Regions from separate parts of the Streptomyces sp. NPDC058678 genome, predicted to be linked through region 2. Evidence: riboswitches for the same ligand, from Rfam matches in the RefSeq annotation. Region 2 holds a riboswitch; the other holds the start of a gene.

Region 1 (7,331 bases), on a different contig from region 2:
CGGGGATCCCACGTCGCGGGTGAGTTCGAGACCCAGCAGCCGATCGGCGTAGGCGTACGTCTCGAAGCGGGCGCCTTCCGGCAGGTCCGAGGTCTCCACCCCACGCAGCACCCGGAGTACCGCGAGAATGTCCAGGTCGTCCTCCCAGGCGGTACGGAGCTCTCCGCGCACCTCCTCGGGAATCGCCCGCGACGGCGTGCGCGCCCAGTCGGCGACCGCACGCCGCCACCGTGCGAGGGTCTCGCGGGCCTCCCCCAGCGCGTCCGCGTCGAGCCGCACGGGCTCGCTCCGGGGCCGGGAGAGCAGCGCGAGGCGCACCTCGGCGGGGTCGGCGCCCTCCGGGATCGCGCCGGACGCGTGGTCCACGGGGCCGACGCGGATGCGGACCCCGTCGGGGGCGGTCCCGTTCTCGGCCACCACGTGGATGACCTGGGCCTCCCCGAGCCCTGACGAGACCTGCCGGCTGTCCTCGAACGGCCGGATGCCGAGGGCCGCCGCGGCCGCCCGCAGTTCGGCCTGCTGCCGCTCCCCCGTCAGCAGCGCCCAGACGGGCGTGCCGCCGAGTTCGAGGGCCCGGAACAGGACGTCGGCGACGAGCAGCACGCGCAGGGCGGTGGTGTCGCAGCCCGCCGCATGGGCCTGGACACGGGTCAGACCCCGGCGGGCGGGGGCGGGGTCGACGGGCTCGCCGGTTCGGGCGTCGATGATGCGCAGCACGAGGTGAGCGTAGGCGGGCGGACAGCACCGCGCCACCGCCTGACCGAACACGCGTTCAGGTCAGCGTGCCCAGAAACCGCACATGGGGCCGCTCCTCGGGCCCTTCCCGGGTCACGGCGGCCCGCACTCCGTACACCTCGGCGATGAGCCGCTCGGTCAGGACGTCGCCCGGGGTACCGCTCGCCACGACCCGGCCGGTGTGCAGGACGACCACCCGGTCGCAGTACATCGCGGCGAGGTTGAGGTCGTGCAGGGCGACGACGGTGGTGACCGGGAGGGCCGTGACCAGGGACAGCAGGTCGAGCTGGTGGTGGATGTCGAGGTGGTTGGTGGGTTCGTCGAGGAGGAGTTCGCGGGGTTCCTGGGCGAGCGCGCGGGCGATCTGGACCCGCTGGCGTTCACCGCCCGACAGGGTGTGCCAGGGCTGGTCGGCGCGGTCGGTGAGCCCGGCGCGGTCCAGGGCCGACCGTACGGCCGCCTCGTCGTGCGCGGCGGCGGGCGTCCAGGCGCGGCGGTGCGGGACGCGTCCGAGCCGTACCACGTCCAGGACCGTCAACTCGACCTGGGTGTCGGCCTGTTGCTCGACCACGGCGAGCCGTCGGGCGACCTCGCGGCGGGGCAGGCCGGCCAGAGGGGTGCCGTCGAGCGTGACGACGCCGGCGCTCGGGCCGAGCAGGCCGGCCAGCAGGCGCAGCAGGGTGGACTTGCCGGAGCCGTTGGGGCCGAGCAGGCCGACGGTGGAGCCCTGGTCGGGCGCGAGGGTGACGCCGTCCAGGATGAGGCGGCCGTCGGCTCGGCGGCTCACCCGGTCGGCGCGCAGGCCCTCGGCTGTGGCGGCGGGCGCGTCGGACTCCGTGCGCAGGGTCTCCTTCACCGCACCCTCCGCGTCCGGTACAGCACCGCCACGAAGGCCGGCACTCCGATCAGGGACGTCACGACCCCCACCGGCACCTCCTGCGGGTCGAGGACCGTGCGGGCCAGCGTGTCGACCCACACCAGGAAGACCGCCCCGGCCAGCGCGGTGACCGGCAGCAGCCGGGCGTGGCCCGGCCCGACCAGGGCGCGGGCGGCGTGCGGCAGCACCAGGCCAACGAAGCCGATGGCCCCCGCCGAGCTGACCAGCGCGGCCGTGAGCAGGGCCGTGACGCACAGCAGCGCCAGACGGGTGCGGGCCACCGACACCCCGAGGGCCGCCGCCGCGTCCTGCCCGAAGGCGAAGGCGTCGAGGGTGCGGGCGTACGACAGGCACACCACCAGGGCCACGGCCAGAACGGCGAAGCACACCCACACGTCGGTCCAGCCCGCCCCGCCGAGCGAGCCGAGGAGCCAGAAGAGGACGCCCCGGGTGGTCTCGGCGTCGGCCGCGGTCATCACGACGAACGAGGTCAGCGCGGAGAAGAGCTGCATGGCGGCGACCCCGGCGAGGACGACCAGGTCGGTGCTGCCGCCGAGGGTGTGGCTGAGGAAGAGCACGAGCGCGAAGGACACCAGGGCGCCGAGGAAGGCGCCCGCCGGGACGGACACCGCGCCCCCGCCGACGCCCAGCACGACCACCAGCACGGCCCCGGTCGACGCGCCCGAGGACACCCCGAGGACGAAGGGGTCGGCGAGCGGGTTGCGCAGCAGCGACTGCATCACCGCCCCGCACACGGCGAGTCCGGCGCCGCACACGGCCGCGAGGAGCGTGCGCGGCAGCCTGAGCTGCCACACGATGCCGTCCCGGATCGGCGTCAACCCCGAGGTACCGAGGCCCAGATGGGCCGCGACGACGGACCACACGTCTGCGACCCGGATGTCGGCCGGGCCGATGGTGATGGCGACGGCGAGGGAGCAGCACAACAGGAGCGTCCCGGCCGCACCGAGCAGGACCGCCCGGGCGGTCACTTCACGAGCCCGAACTCGCGCAGGCCCGCCGCGACCCGCTCCACGCCCTCGATCGTGCGGATGGTCGGGTTCATGGCCTGCCCGCTGAGCAGGACGTACCGCCGGTGCCGGACGGCGGTCATGTTCCTGGTGACCGGGTCGGACTCCAGGAAGGCGATCTTCTTCCGGGCCGACTCGGCGGTCTGCGACCTGCGGGTCAGGTCGCCGATGACGAGGACGTCGGGGTCGCGGTCGGCGACCGTCTCCCAGTTGATCTGCGGCCATTCGTCGTGCGTGTCGTCGAAGACGTTCTTGGCGCCCAGGGTGCGCGTGATGACACCGGGAGCGCCGCAGCAGCCCGCCATGTAGGGCGACTCGGAGTTGGCGAACCAGTACAGAAGAGTCACGTCGGAGGCGTCGATGCCGGACGTGGCCCTCGCCATCCTCGCCTTGAGGTCTCCGACGAGCTTCTCGCCCCGCTCCTCCACCCCGAACACGGCGGCCAGGTCACGTACTTCGCCGTAGACGGCGTCGGCGGTGAGGGGCTCGGACCGTGCGCCGTCCCCGTCGCCGGAGTTGTCCTTGCCTGCGCAGTCGGACGGGGAGACGTACGTGGGCACGCCGAGCTTCTCGAACTGCTCCCGCGAGGCCACGCCCCCCTTGCCCAGCGTGGAGACGAAGGAGGCGGCGACGAAGTCCGGCTCGGCGTCCAGGACGCGCTCGAAGGAGGGGTTGTTGTCGGCGATCCGCTCCACCTGCGCGTTCGCCTTCTCCAGCCCCTTCATCACGGGGTCGGTCCAGGTCGCCGTCCCCGCCATACGGTCGGCGAGGCCGAGGGAGAGCATGATCTCGGTGGTGCCCTGGTTGAGGGAGACGGCACGCTCGGGCGGGGCCTCGACACGTACCGTACGGCCGCAGTTGTCGAGGCTGACCGCGGCCTTCGCGGCGGATGTGCCGGCGTCGCCGCAGCCGGCCAGGAGCAGGGTTCCGGCGGCGAGCAGGGCGGAGGGACGGGCAAGACGTGCTGTTTGCACGGAAGTTGGTCCTCGATCGTCGAGGGCTCGAACGCGGAGCCCGGTCGTACGGTGCTCCCCCGCCGTACGTCACCGCGAGGGCCGCCAGCAGGTCTTCGGACTCGGGATCATCCGGTCGGGGCGCCTTCCCAGACGACATACGCGTCGTCCAGTGGCCGAGGCTCCGCCCGTCACCCTCACCGCTGCGCGTCAGCTCCGGATTCGCACCGGATTCCCTGACCCACGTGTCATGGGTTCGACTGGCCTCGGCAAGCTATCACGGCGGGGAATCCCCGGTCGCGGCGCGCTGTTGTGCCAGAGGTCAGGGCGTTCGCGAACCCTTAGGAGACCCACGGTGTACGGCGACGAGGCAACGGTCCGCAAGATCCTCACCGGGCTGGGCGACACCTGGGCCGTGGTCGGCCTGTCGTCGAACCGGCAGCGCGCCGCGTACGGCGTGGCCGAGGTGCTCCAGCGCTACGGCAAGCGGGTCGTGCCGGTGCACCCCAAGGCGGAGACGGTGCACGGGGAGCAGGGGTACGCCTCGCTCGCGGACATCCCCTTCGACGTGGACGTCGTCGACGTGTTCGTGAACAGCGACCTCGCCGGGGCGGTCGCCGACGAGGCGGTGGCGAGGGGCGCGCAGGCGGTCTGGTTCCAGCTCGGGGTCATCGACGAGGCCGCGTACGACCGCACCCGGGCCGCGGGCCTGGAGATGGTGATGGACCGGTGCCCGGCGATCGAGATCCCCCGCCTGGGCTGACGGAAGGGCTCGCCACCGGCGCGCTGCCGCATAACGACGTCAGGCGGCCGGGCCGGGCAACTGCCACGGCTCGCCGTACGGCACCGACCGGGTCGGGCGGCGCCACGAAGGACACCGTGCTGCTGCCCGGCAGCGCGTTCATGTGGGACCGAGGGGTTCGCAGGGGACGGCGAGGAGCCGGTGCGGGCGGTGCGGCTCGACGCGTTCCGCATCGACGTGTACGCGGTCACCGACAACACCGCCCGCGTCATCCGCGGTGGCTGCCACATGTGCCACGCGTCCTGCTGAAACCACTACCGCGTGGCCGGCAGGAGTGCCCACACCCCTGACACCTTCCGTGGTCACGCGGGTTTCCGCTGCGTCCGGATTCCTGCGACTCTCCGGGAACTCACCGACATAATGTTCGGGTGACCTCCACCGCTGCTCCCAACTCCGTTGCCCCGCAACGCTTTCCGGTCGTCGTCGTGGGCGCCGGGCCCGCCGGGCTCACCGTCGGCAACATCCTGCGGGCCGCCGGCGTCGACTGTCTCGTGCTGGAGACGGAGACGCGCGAGTTCATCGAGCAGCGGCCGCGGGCGGGCGTCATCGAGGAGTGGGCCGTGCGCGGGCTTCAGCAGCGTGGCCTCGCGGACGTCCTGTTGGAGCGGGCACAGCTGCACACCGAGTGCGAGTTCCGGTTCGGCGGTGAGCGCTTCCGGTTCTCGTACGTGGAGCTGACGGGGACGCACCACTTCGTCTACCCACAGCCGTTGCTGGTGACGGACCTGGTGCGCGAGTACGCGGACGTGCGGGGCGGCGAGGTGCGGTTCGGCGTGCGGGACGTCCAGCTGCACGACCTGGACACCGACCGGCCCTCGGTGTCGTACGTCCGCGCGGAGACGGGCGAGCGGGAGGTCGTCGAGTGCGACTTCGTCGCGGGCTGCGACGGGGGACGCGGGGTGACCCGTGGCGCCCTTCCCCAACACGCGCACATCTCCCGGCACGACTACGGCATCGGCTGGCTGGCGCTGCTCGCCGAGGCCCCTCCGTCCAACGACTGTGTCGTGTTCGGCATCCACCCGAACGGCTTCGCCGGGCACATGGCCCGCAGCCCCGAGGTGACCCGGTACTACCTGGAGTGCCCGCCCGGCGACGACCCGGAGAACTGGTCGCACGAACGCGTCTGGTCGCAGCTCCAGGAGCGGCTCGCGGCCACCGGCGTCGGTCCGCTCACCGAGGGACGGTTGATCGAGAAGCGCGTCCTGGACATGCACAGCTACGTCGTCGAACCCATGGTGTTCGGCCGGCTCTTCCTGGCCGGGGACGCCGCCCACCTGACCGCCCCCATCGCGGCGAAGGGCATGAACCTCGCCCTGCACGACGCCTTCCTCCTCGGCGACGCCCTCGCCGGGTACCTCACGAAGGGCGACGAGACCGGTCTGGACGGTTATTCGGAGGCGTGCCTGCGGCGGGTGTGGGACTACCAGGAGTTCTCGCAGTGGCTCTCCGAGGTCTACCACGGCACCTCGTCGGGCGACGCCTACCGTGCGGGCACCACCTTCGCCCGACTCCGCCGCCTGTTCACCTCGCCCGCCGCCGGGGCGGCCTTCGCCGAGCAGTACCTCGGTACGGCCACCGCGTACTGACCCGTTCCGGCCGGGCGCGTCAGTCGTGCGGCGGCCGGTCGCTGAGCCGGTGGTCCGCCACGTTCAGCGCCTCGTCCACCAGTCGGCGCAGATGGCCGTCGGGCAGCGAGTAGACCACCCGGCGGCCCTCCTTGCGGGTGTTCACCAGCCCCGCCAGCCGCAGCCTGGCCAGGTGCTGGCTGACGGCCGGCCGGGCCGCCCCGCACGCCTCCGTGAGCGTCGTGACGTCGGCCTCTCCCGCGGCCAGCGCGTGCAGCAGGGTGAGCCGGGTCCGGTCGCCGAGCAGGGCGAGCAGTTCGGCGGCGAGCGCGAACTGTTCCTCGCCCGGGGTGCGCGGGTGCGCATCGTTCGCAGGTGATAGGTGCATGCGTGCGCTCATACGCACATAATGGCCTCGTGGGCGTCGCGCGTCCACTCCCGGCGCATGGAAGGGGATCCACGTGAGCGACCGGCACGACCATGAACACGGGCACGGACACGGGCACGGGCACAGGCACAGGCAGGAGGCTGGGCGCGGACATGGACATGAACGCGGCCACGACCACGGGCATGCCCGCCCGCACGACCCTCACGAGCACCCACACCCACACCCCCATCCCTCACGCCGACTGCGCCACCGCCTCACCCACCTCCTCACCCCCCACTCCCACGAGACCGCCGACAAGCTCGACTCAGCCCTGGAGTCCTCGGCACGCGGCATGCGGGCCTTGTGGATCTCGCTGGCGGTGCTGGGCGCGACGGCCCTGGCGCAGGCGTTCGTGGTGGCAGTCTCCGGTTCGGTCGCGCTGCTCGGCGACACGGTGCACAACACCGCGGACGCGCTGACCGCCGTACCGCTCGGGATCGCGTTCGTGCTGGGCCGGCGCGCGGCGACCCGCCGCTTCACCTACGGCTACGGCCGCGCCGAGGACCTCGCGGGCATCGCGATCGTGCTGACGATCGCCGCGTCGGCGGCCTTCGCGGGATGGGTGGCGGTGGACCGGCTGCTCGATCCGCGGCCCGTCGAGCACGTGTCGGCGGTCGCGGTGGCCGCACTGGTCGGTTTCGCGGGCAACGAGTGGGTGGCCCGCTACCGGATCCGGGTAGGCCGCGACATCGGCTCGGCCGCGCTGGTCGCGGACGGGCTGCACGCCCGGACGGACGGTTTCACGTCCCTGGCCGTCCTGCTGGGCGCGGGCGGCTCGGCCCTCGGGTGGCAACTGGCCGACCCCGTCGTGGGGTTGGCGATCACGGCCGCCATCACGCTGGTGCTGCGGGACGCGGCGCGCGAGGTGTTCCGGCGGGTGATGGACGCCGTCGACCCGGCCCTCGTGGACCGGGCCGAGCAGGCCCTGCGGGAGGTGGCAGGGG
Region 2 (7,331 bases):
CGTGTGCGTGGGCACCCTCGACCTCTACCGCGACACCCCCGGCGAACTCACGCCCCGCGAGCTGCGCACCGCGCTGATGGTGGCGAACGTGATGACGGTGGCCCTGATGGCGCTGCCCCGCGGAGAGGAGCACGGGGGCCGGGAGACGGAACCCTGGCTGAGCGGGCTGGCCAAGGACCAGGACGAGGTCCACCAGGCCGTCGGCATGATCATGGCCCAGCTCGGCATCGGCTCCGACGAGGCGCTGGCCCGCCTGCGCGGCCACGCCTTCGCCCAGAGCCGTACGGCGCTGGAGCTGGCACATGACGTGGTCGAGCACCGGACCCGCTTCGACCGTGACGGCGACTGAGCCACCCGAAGCGACAGAAGTCCTGCCTGGACATCGTGCTGGGCTCCCTGCCCGGACGCCCCCGGAGGCCCGGGCGGGCGCCGCGGTCAGACCTCCACCCGCCCCTTCGTCCGGACCTCCGTCAGGCGTTGCGCCCCGAGCTGTACGACCGCCCGCGCGATGTCGGGCGACACCTCGCCGAAGCCGCCGTGGGTGAGGCCGATCGCGTCGTCGCCGACGCGGACGGCGGCGACGTCCAGGGTGAACGCGGCGGGCTCGCCGTCGGCCGTCTCGCCCCAGACGAGGATCCGCAGGCCCTGCCGGGCGTCCCCGGCCTCGGGCAGCGCGGCCTCGGTGACCTCGACGGCGTGCGCCTCGCCCCGGGTGGTCTTCGCCGTGAACCGCGCGCACTTCTTCGGCAGCGCCTTCAGCCAGGCCAGCGTGCGGTCCACGTCCGCCGCCGGGTGGGCGACGACCTGCTGGCGCAACTGGGTCTCGTTCCAGTCGTCGTCGAGCCCGACCACCGCACGAGGACGGGCGTCCGCGCCGAACAGTTCCTCGGAGTAGGCGGTGTCCATCAGCCGCTGGCAGTCCGGGAGGTTCGTGGTCGCCTTGAGCACGGCGTCGTGCCAGGTCGCGCTGCCCTGCGTCGGCGTCCAGGGCTCCCCCAGATCGGTCTCCGTGAGCAGCACGGCCTGCGCCTGCGCCGCGGTGAGGGCGGGGGTGGCGGCCGGGGACGCGTGTTTCCCGGACGGGGCGGGCGACGCGGTCGTGGCGGAGAGGTCGGGCTTCTCGGCGGTGGGCGGCGTGGTGAGGGCGGAGCAGGCGGTCGCGGTCAGGAGGGCGCCGAGCGACAGCGCGGAGGCGGTGCGGACACGGGCCGTGGGTCGGGTCATCGAGGTCTCTCCTGAGGGCTGCCAAGATCGAGTGCGCCCTCTTACGGCACCACCGGGACCGACCGGCCACCAGCGAGCCGGGCCGTACGGGTGAGCGGGGCCGGGGCGGGGGTGGGCGCGGGTCCCGAAAACCGATCGCCCGGCCCTCCGCCTCCTTGCTACCGTCGCCCCATGCAGCGCGCCCACGTAGTACTCGTGTCTCTCACGACGACGCCGGAGAGTGTCCCGGCGCGCTGACAGCTGACCCAGTCGAAAGCCCCGGGGCGAGTGCCCCGGGGCTTCGTCGTGCGGGGGCTCGTCGCCGGTCACCGTGAGGAGAGAACCGCCATGACCGCCATGACCGGCCCGCACGACCACCGCCGACTCGGCCGCGAACTCGGCCTGTTCGACACCGATCCGCTGATGGGCGCGGGCCTGCCGTACTGGCTCCCCGACGGGGCCGTCGTACGGCACACCCTGGAGGAGTACGTCCGGGAGGCCGAACGCGCCGCCGGATACCGGCACGTGTACTCGCCGGTCCTCGGCAAACGCGAGCTGTACGAGATCTCGGGGCACTGGTCCCACTACAGCGAGGACATGTTCCCGCCGATGGAACTGGGCGCGGAGGAGGTCGTACTGAGGCCGAGTCTGTGTCCGCATCACGCGTTGATCTATCGTTCCCGCTCCCACAGCTACCGTGAACTGCCCCTCAGAATCGCCGAGTTGGGCGGCATGTACCGCTCCGAGCCGTCCGGGGTGCTCGGCGGTCTGACCCGGGTCCGGGCCATCCAGCTCAACGACGCGCACATCTTCTGCACCCTGGAGCAGGCCGTGGACGAGGCACGGGACGCCCTGGAGCTCATCGGCCGCGCGTACGCCGATCTCGGCATCCGGGCCGCCCGTCACCGGCTCTCCCTGCCCGGCGAGGGCGGCAAGTACGTCGCCGACCCGGACCTGTGGCGGCGGGCCACCGCGCTGCTGCGGGAGGTGCTCGACGACTCGGGGATCCCCTACGAGGCCGCCGAGGGCGAAGCCGCCTTCTACGGCCCCAAGATCGACGTCCAGATCGCCGACCCTGCCGGCCGCGAGACCACCCTCTCCACCGTCCAGATCGACTTCCACCAGCCCGAACGCTTCGACCTGCACTACATCGGCGCCGACGGCGCCAGACACCGGCCGGTCATGGTGCACCGCAGCATCATCGGCAGCGTGGAACGGGCCGTCGCGCATCTCCTCGAGCAGCACGGCGGCGCGTTCCCGGCGTGGCTCGCGCCCGTGCAACTGGTGGTGCTGCCGGTCGCGGACGCGCAGGAGGAGCGGGCCCACGAGGTCGTACGGCAGGCCCGGGCGCGGGGACTGCGGGCGGAACCGCACGGCCCCGGCGACGGCACCCTCGGCGCCCGGATCCGGGCGGCGCGGCTCGTGCCGTACCAGGCGGTGATCGGGGAGCGGGAGGCAGACGGCGACCTGGTGGCCGTACGGCTGCGGGACGGGAGCCGTCCGGGGGCGGTGCCGGCCGGGGAGTTGCTGGACCGGATCGCCGCCCGGGTCGGTGCTCGCGGGACCGGACTGTGGGCGGCTGCGTAAGGTCGCTTGCGTAACCCGTCGTATCCCGAGGAGAGGAACCCCGCCGTGACCGGTCAGCCCATCCCGGTGATCATCGACTGCGACACGGGTGTCGACGACGCCCTGGCCCTGCTGTTCGCCGTACGGCACCCCGCGCTCGACGTGCGGGCGGTGACCTGCGTGGCCGGGAACACCGACGTGGACGGCGTCGTGCGCAACACCCTGACCGTGCTGGAGCAGGCCGGGGCCGGTGACATCCCGGTCGCGCGGGGTGCCGAGCGCCCGCTGATCGAGCCGGTGCGGACGGCGCGGCACGTGCACGGCGAGGACGGGATGGGCGACCTGGGGCTGCCCGCGCCGACCCGTCGGCCGGTCGACGTGGACGCGGTGACGCTGCTGCGGCGGGAGATCCTCGCCTCGCCGACGCCGGTCACCCTCATCCCCACCGCGCCCCTGACGAACATCGCGCTGCTGCTGCGCACCCACCCCGAGGTGGTCCGCAACATCGAGCGGATCGTGTTCATGGGCGGCGCGGTGGCGACCGGTAACGCCACGGCGGTCGCGGAGTTCAACGTGTGGCACGACCCGGAGGCCGCCGCGATCCTCCTCACCGCCGGGGTGCCGATCACGATGTACGGCCTGGACGTGTTCAAGCAGGTCCTCGTCCCGGCCGGGGACGTGCAGCGGCTGCGCGCGAGCTCCGAACCCCGCCTGCGCCTGGCCGGCGAACTCCTCGCCCACCGGGATCCCGCCACCTCCGGCGACCCCACACCCACGGGCGGCCTCGGCGACGCGGGCGCCGTCTGCGCGGTCGTCGACCCGGACGGCATCACCACCGAACCCCTCCCGGTCGAGGTGAGCCTGGCCCCGGGCGCCACCCGGGGCCAGACGATCGTCGACCGGCGCCCGCGCCCCGGCGAGTCCGAGATCCACGAGGGCACCCGTGAACAGCGGCTGGTGGACGTGGCGTTGGGCGTGGACGTGGAGCGGTACGTGAAGCTGTGGCTGACGACGGTGGAGGGCGTCTAGCGCGTCTCCGCCGCGGGCCGGACCGCCCACCGCTGCTCCACCCTGGCGAGTCGCCAGTAGGCGATGGCGGCCGCCCACACCACCACGAACAGGCCGACGATGACGTAGCCGACGCTGTCGAGGTTGATGTCGGCGATCCAGGTGGTGACCGTGTCGGTCAGGTCGAGCTTCTCGTGCAGGACGCCGACGAGTTCGATGGTGCCGATGAAGAAGGCGACGGCGACGGACAGGCCGGTGATGGTGAGGTTGTAGAAGACCTTGCGGACCGGGTTGGAGAACGCCCACTGGTAGGCGAAGTTCATGAACGTGCCGTCGAGGGTGTCGAACAGGCTCATGCCGGCGGCGAAGAGGAGGGGCAGGGAGAGGATCGCGTACCAGGGCAGACCGGCCGCCGCGCCCGAGCCCGCCATCACCATCAGGGTGACCTCGGTGGCGGTGTCGAAGCCGAGTCCGAAGAGGAAGCCGAGCGGGTACATCTGGCCGGGGCGGGTGATGGACTTGGTGAGGCGGCCGAGGATCCGGTTCATGAACCCCCTCGAGTCCAGGTGCTGTTCGAGCTCCTTCTCGTCGTAGGCGCCCGCCCGCATCGCCTTGAACACCTTCAGGATGCCGAGCAGGGCGGCCAGGTTGAGGGCGGCGATGAGGTAGAGGAACGTGCCGGAGATCGTCGTACCGAGGACGCCGAGCACCTGGTGGGTGCCGGAGTCCTCGTTCATGACCCTTCCGGCGAGCTGGGTGCCGCCCGCGATCAGCAGGGCGAGCAGCACCACCACGCTGGAGTGGCCGAGCGCGAACCAGAAGCCCACCGACACCGGGCGCTTGCCGTCGGCCATCAGCTTGCGGGTGGTGTTGTCGATCGCGGCGATGTGGTCGGCGTCGAAGGCGTGCCGCATGCCGAGGGTGTAGGCGGTGATGCCGAGGCCGATGCCGAAGGCCTTGTTGCCGACCTCGTAGTGCCCGGGGACGACGAGGAGGAACAGGATTCCGAAGGCGACGACGTGCAGTGCGGCGACGACCGCCATCAGGCCGGCGGTCTTGAGGGTGTCCTCCCGGCGCCACTTGAAGGACGTCGGGGCAGGGTTGGGCAGGGTCATCCGGTCACGCTCCAGCACCTCGTGGATCAACTCGTGAGATGCCGTGGCCGGTCTCCTGGCTTACGGGTCGTGCGTGTCCGTTCCTGCCTTCCCGGTCTTGTGACCAGTGGCCCGGCTGGCGCCGGACGGGACGGAAACTCCCCGATCACAGTGGCGAGGGCCGCTCCGGCATGGACCCCCTGAGGGGTCGTCACCGGCTTCCCGAGCACCACGGCCCGCCCACCGTAGGGTGGCAAGCGGTCTCCTGCATAGCTGCGTACCTGCGCAGGTATGGAAGATCACATGGGGGCGCCTGCGAGGATGGCGGCATGCATCTCGTTCCGGCCGACCGAGTGGATCGCCGAACCATCGACGGGCACCGGGTGTGCGACGCGATCGCCGCGATCGGCGAACCGGGCCATGTCCGTACCTGGGCCGACCGCTTCTCGCTGCTCGCCGATCCCAAGCGGCTCGCGCTGCTGCTCGCCCTGCACCGGACCGGCCCGCTGGCCGTCTCCGACCTGGCGATCGCCACCGGCATGAACGACCCCGCCGTGTCGCAGGCGCTCAGGCTGCTGCGGGCGGCGGGGGTCGTGGAGGGCGAGAAGGAGGGAAGGATCGTGCGCTACCGGGTGGTGGACAGTGACATCGCCTCGCTCCTCGAACACTGCGCCGCTTCCAGCCCGTCTGGGGGCACCCCCTTTGGGGGAGTTTGAGGACGAGGCCGTTCAGGCCGAAGCGGGGGTCTGGGGGCGGCAGCCCCCAGGGACGGGACGGGAAGGGGCGGCGGGGGCGATCCCCGGTCCTCAGCCCGAACGCCGGCCGGGCTGAAACCGCCCGACCGGCGCCGACTACACCAACTGCGCTTGATTACGAGCGAGCAGCCTTGCGGCGACGCGTCGCCAGCACGATGCCCGCGCCGCCCGCGAGGAGCACCGCCGCACCGATCGCGATCGGGCCGGTCGCGCTGCTGCCGCCGGTCTCCGCGAGGTTGTCGCCGCCGCCGTTCGGGGTGGCGGCGGGGGCGGTGGTGGACTCGGAGGCCGACGGGCTCGGGGCCTCGGTGGACGGGGAGGGGGACTCGGCGGGGGTCTCCGTCGCCGGGGGCGTGGTCTCCTCCGAGGGCGTCGAGGGCTCGGTGGACTCCGGGGTGGAGGGGGTCGGCGTGGGGGTGGCCGGCGGCTCGGACGGGGCCGTCGTGCAGTCCTTCGTGCCGCCGTTCCAGGCCGCGATCAGCTTGTCCTTGATGACCGGGCGGTCCGGACCCTTGGGCAGGTCGCCGTGGACGAAGCCGTCGTTCGCGTCGAGCTTGCCGTCGAACTTGACCGCTCCTCGGTACAGGTCTATCTGCGCGAAGCAGCCCGCGTCCGGCACCGCGATGTCGAGGGAGTCGGTCTGGCCCGGCTTGACGGTGACGGTGTCGAAGTCGACGAAGACCTGCTCGCCGGAGGTGCCGAAGGTGGCGCCGTGGGCGAGGTAGGAGGCCAGGGAGGCCGTGCAGGTGGTGGCGTCGCCCGCGGTGCGGACCTTGATGTGCACCTTGCCGTCGTCGGTCGGCTTGAGGTTCTGGTCGTCGACCTTGACCGAGTCGTAGAAGCTCGTGCCGTCCAGCGAGAACTGGCAGCGGTCGGTCCCGGTCTCCGTGCCCGCGCCGGTGCCGGGCTTGTAGGTGCCGCCGGACTTCCAGCCGTCGCCACCGGGCGTGCCGGTGGCCCAGGCGCCGGAAGCGGCGGCGACGGAGGCGGAACAAAGGACGAGCGCCGCGGCGCCCGTCCCCAGCAGGCGGCGCGCGGTGACACGTCTGGCTGTCGACATGCGGATCCCATCGGATGTGTGTGAGGGGTGGTGAAGTGCTGTGAATGAAGTGCTGTGAAGCACCTCTGAGAAACACTGGGCTCATTGGTCACATGCGCCACAGTGTCCGCACATCGTGGATCTCCCAGCGGAACCCTGTCAACCTGCGGATATGCAGGTTGAGTTCAGAACTCCATCACAATTCCGACACACAGGGAATGAACCGCTCCGGACGGCGTTCGAGTTCGCTTTCCCGACAATGTGGACAGGTACCTGAGTGCCGTTGCCCATCGTCACGACCGCCATGAGGGAGAACGCCGCGTGACCGACCCGAACCCCGACCACCGACTCCACCTTCCCGACCTCTCCTCCAAGGACCCCGACTGGTGGCGGCAGGCCGTCGTCTACCAGGTCTACCCCCGCAGCTTCGCCGACGCCGACGGCGACGGGCTCGGCGACCTGCGCGGGATCACCCGGCGCCTGAACCACCTCGCCGCACTGGGCGTCGACGCCCTGTGGCTCAGCCCCTTCTACCCCTCCGAACTCGCCGACGGCGGCTACGACGTCGCCGACCACCGCGACGTCGACCCCCGCCTGGGCACCCTCGACGACTTCGACGCGCTGGCCGCCGAGGCTCACCGCCTCGGACTCAAGGTGATCGTCGAC

The links. A riboswitch is a leader RNA that binds a small molecule or an ion and turns the genes downstream of it on or off. The one in region 2 is predicted to bind cobalamin.
Region 1: another riboswitch for cobalamin. It lies ahead of ACFWWR_RS37280 (ABC transporter substrate-binding protein); the one in region 2 lies ahead of ACFWWR_RS34660 (HoxN/HupN/NixA family nickel/cobalt transporter).

What each region holds. Positions count from the first base shown of each region.
Region 1 covers NZ_JBHXSG010000058.1:43,515-50,845, forward strand. The annotation lists gene ACFWWR_RS37265 (hypothetical protein) at 1-717, opposite strand, end outside; gene ACFWWR_RS37270 (ABC transporter ATP-binding protein) at 773-1,591, opposite strand; gene ACFWWR_RS37275 (FecCD family ABC transporter permease) at 1,588-2,601, opposite strand; gene ACFWWR_RS37280 (ABC transporter substrate-binding protein) at 2,598-3,614, opposite strand; cobalamin riboswitch at 3,683-3,873, opposite strand; gene ACFWWR_RS37285 (CoA-binding protein) at 3,949-4,356, shown strand; gene ACFWWR_RS37290 (4-hydroxybenzoate 3-monooxygenase) at 4,764-5,981, shown strand; gene ACFWWR_RS37295 (ArsR/SmtB family transcription factor) at 6,001-6,360, opposite strand; gene ACFWWR_RS37300 (cation diffusion facilitator family transporter) at 6,422-7,331, shown strand, end outside.
Region 2 covers NZ_JBHXSG010000050.1:1,425-8,755, reverse strand. The annotation lists gene ACFWWR_RS34680 (GAF and ANTAR domain-containing protein) at 1-349, shown strand, start outside; gene ACFWWR_RS34675 (hypothetical protein) at 436-1,224, opposite strand; gene thrS (threonine--tRNA ligase) at 1,561-2,790, shown strand; gene ACFWWR_RS34665 (nucleoside hydrolase) at 2,836-3,798, shown strand; gene ACFWWR_RS34660 (HoxN/HupN/NixA family nickel/cobalt transporter) at 3,795-4,892, opposite strand; cobalamin riboswitch at 4,920-5,120, opposite strand; gene ACFWWR_RS34655 (ArsR/SmtB family transcription factor) at 5,201-5,587, shown strand; gene ACFWWR_RS34650 (LAETG motif-containing sortase-dependent surface protein) at 5,742-6,686, opposite strand; gene ACFWWR_RS34645 (glycoside hydrolase family 13 protein) at 6,987-7,331, shown strand, end outside.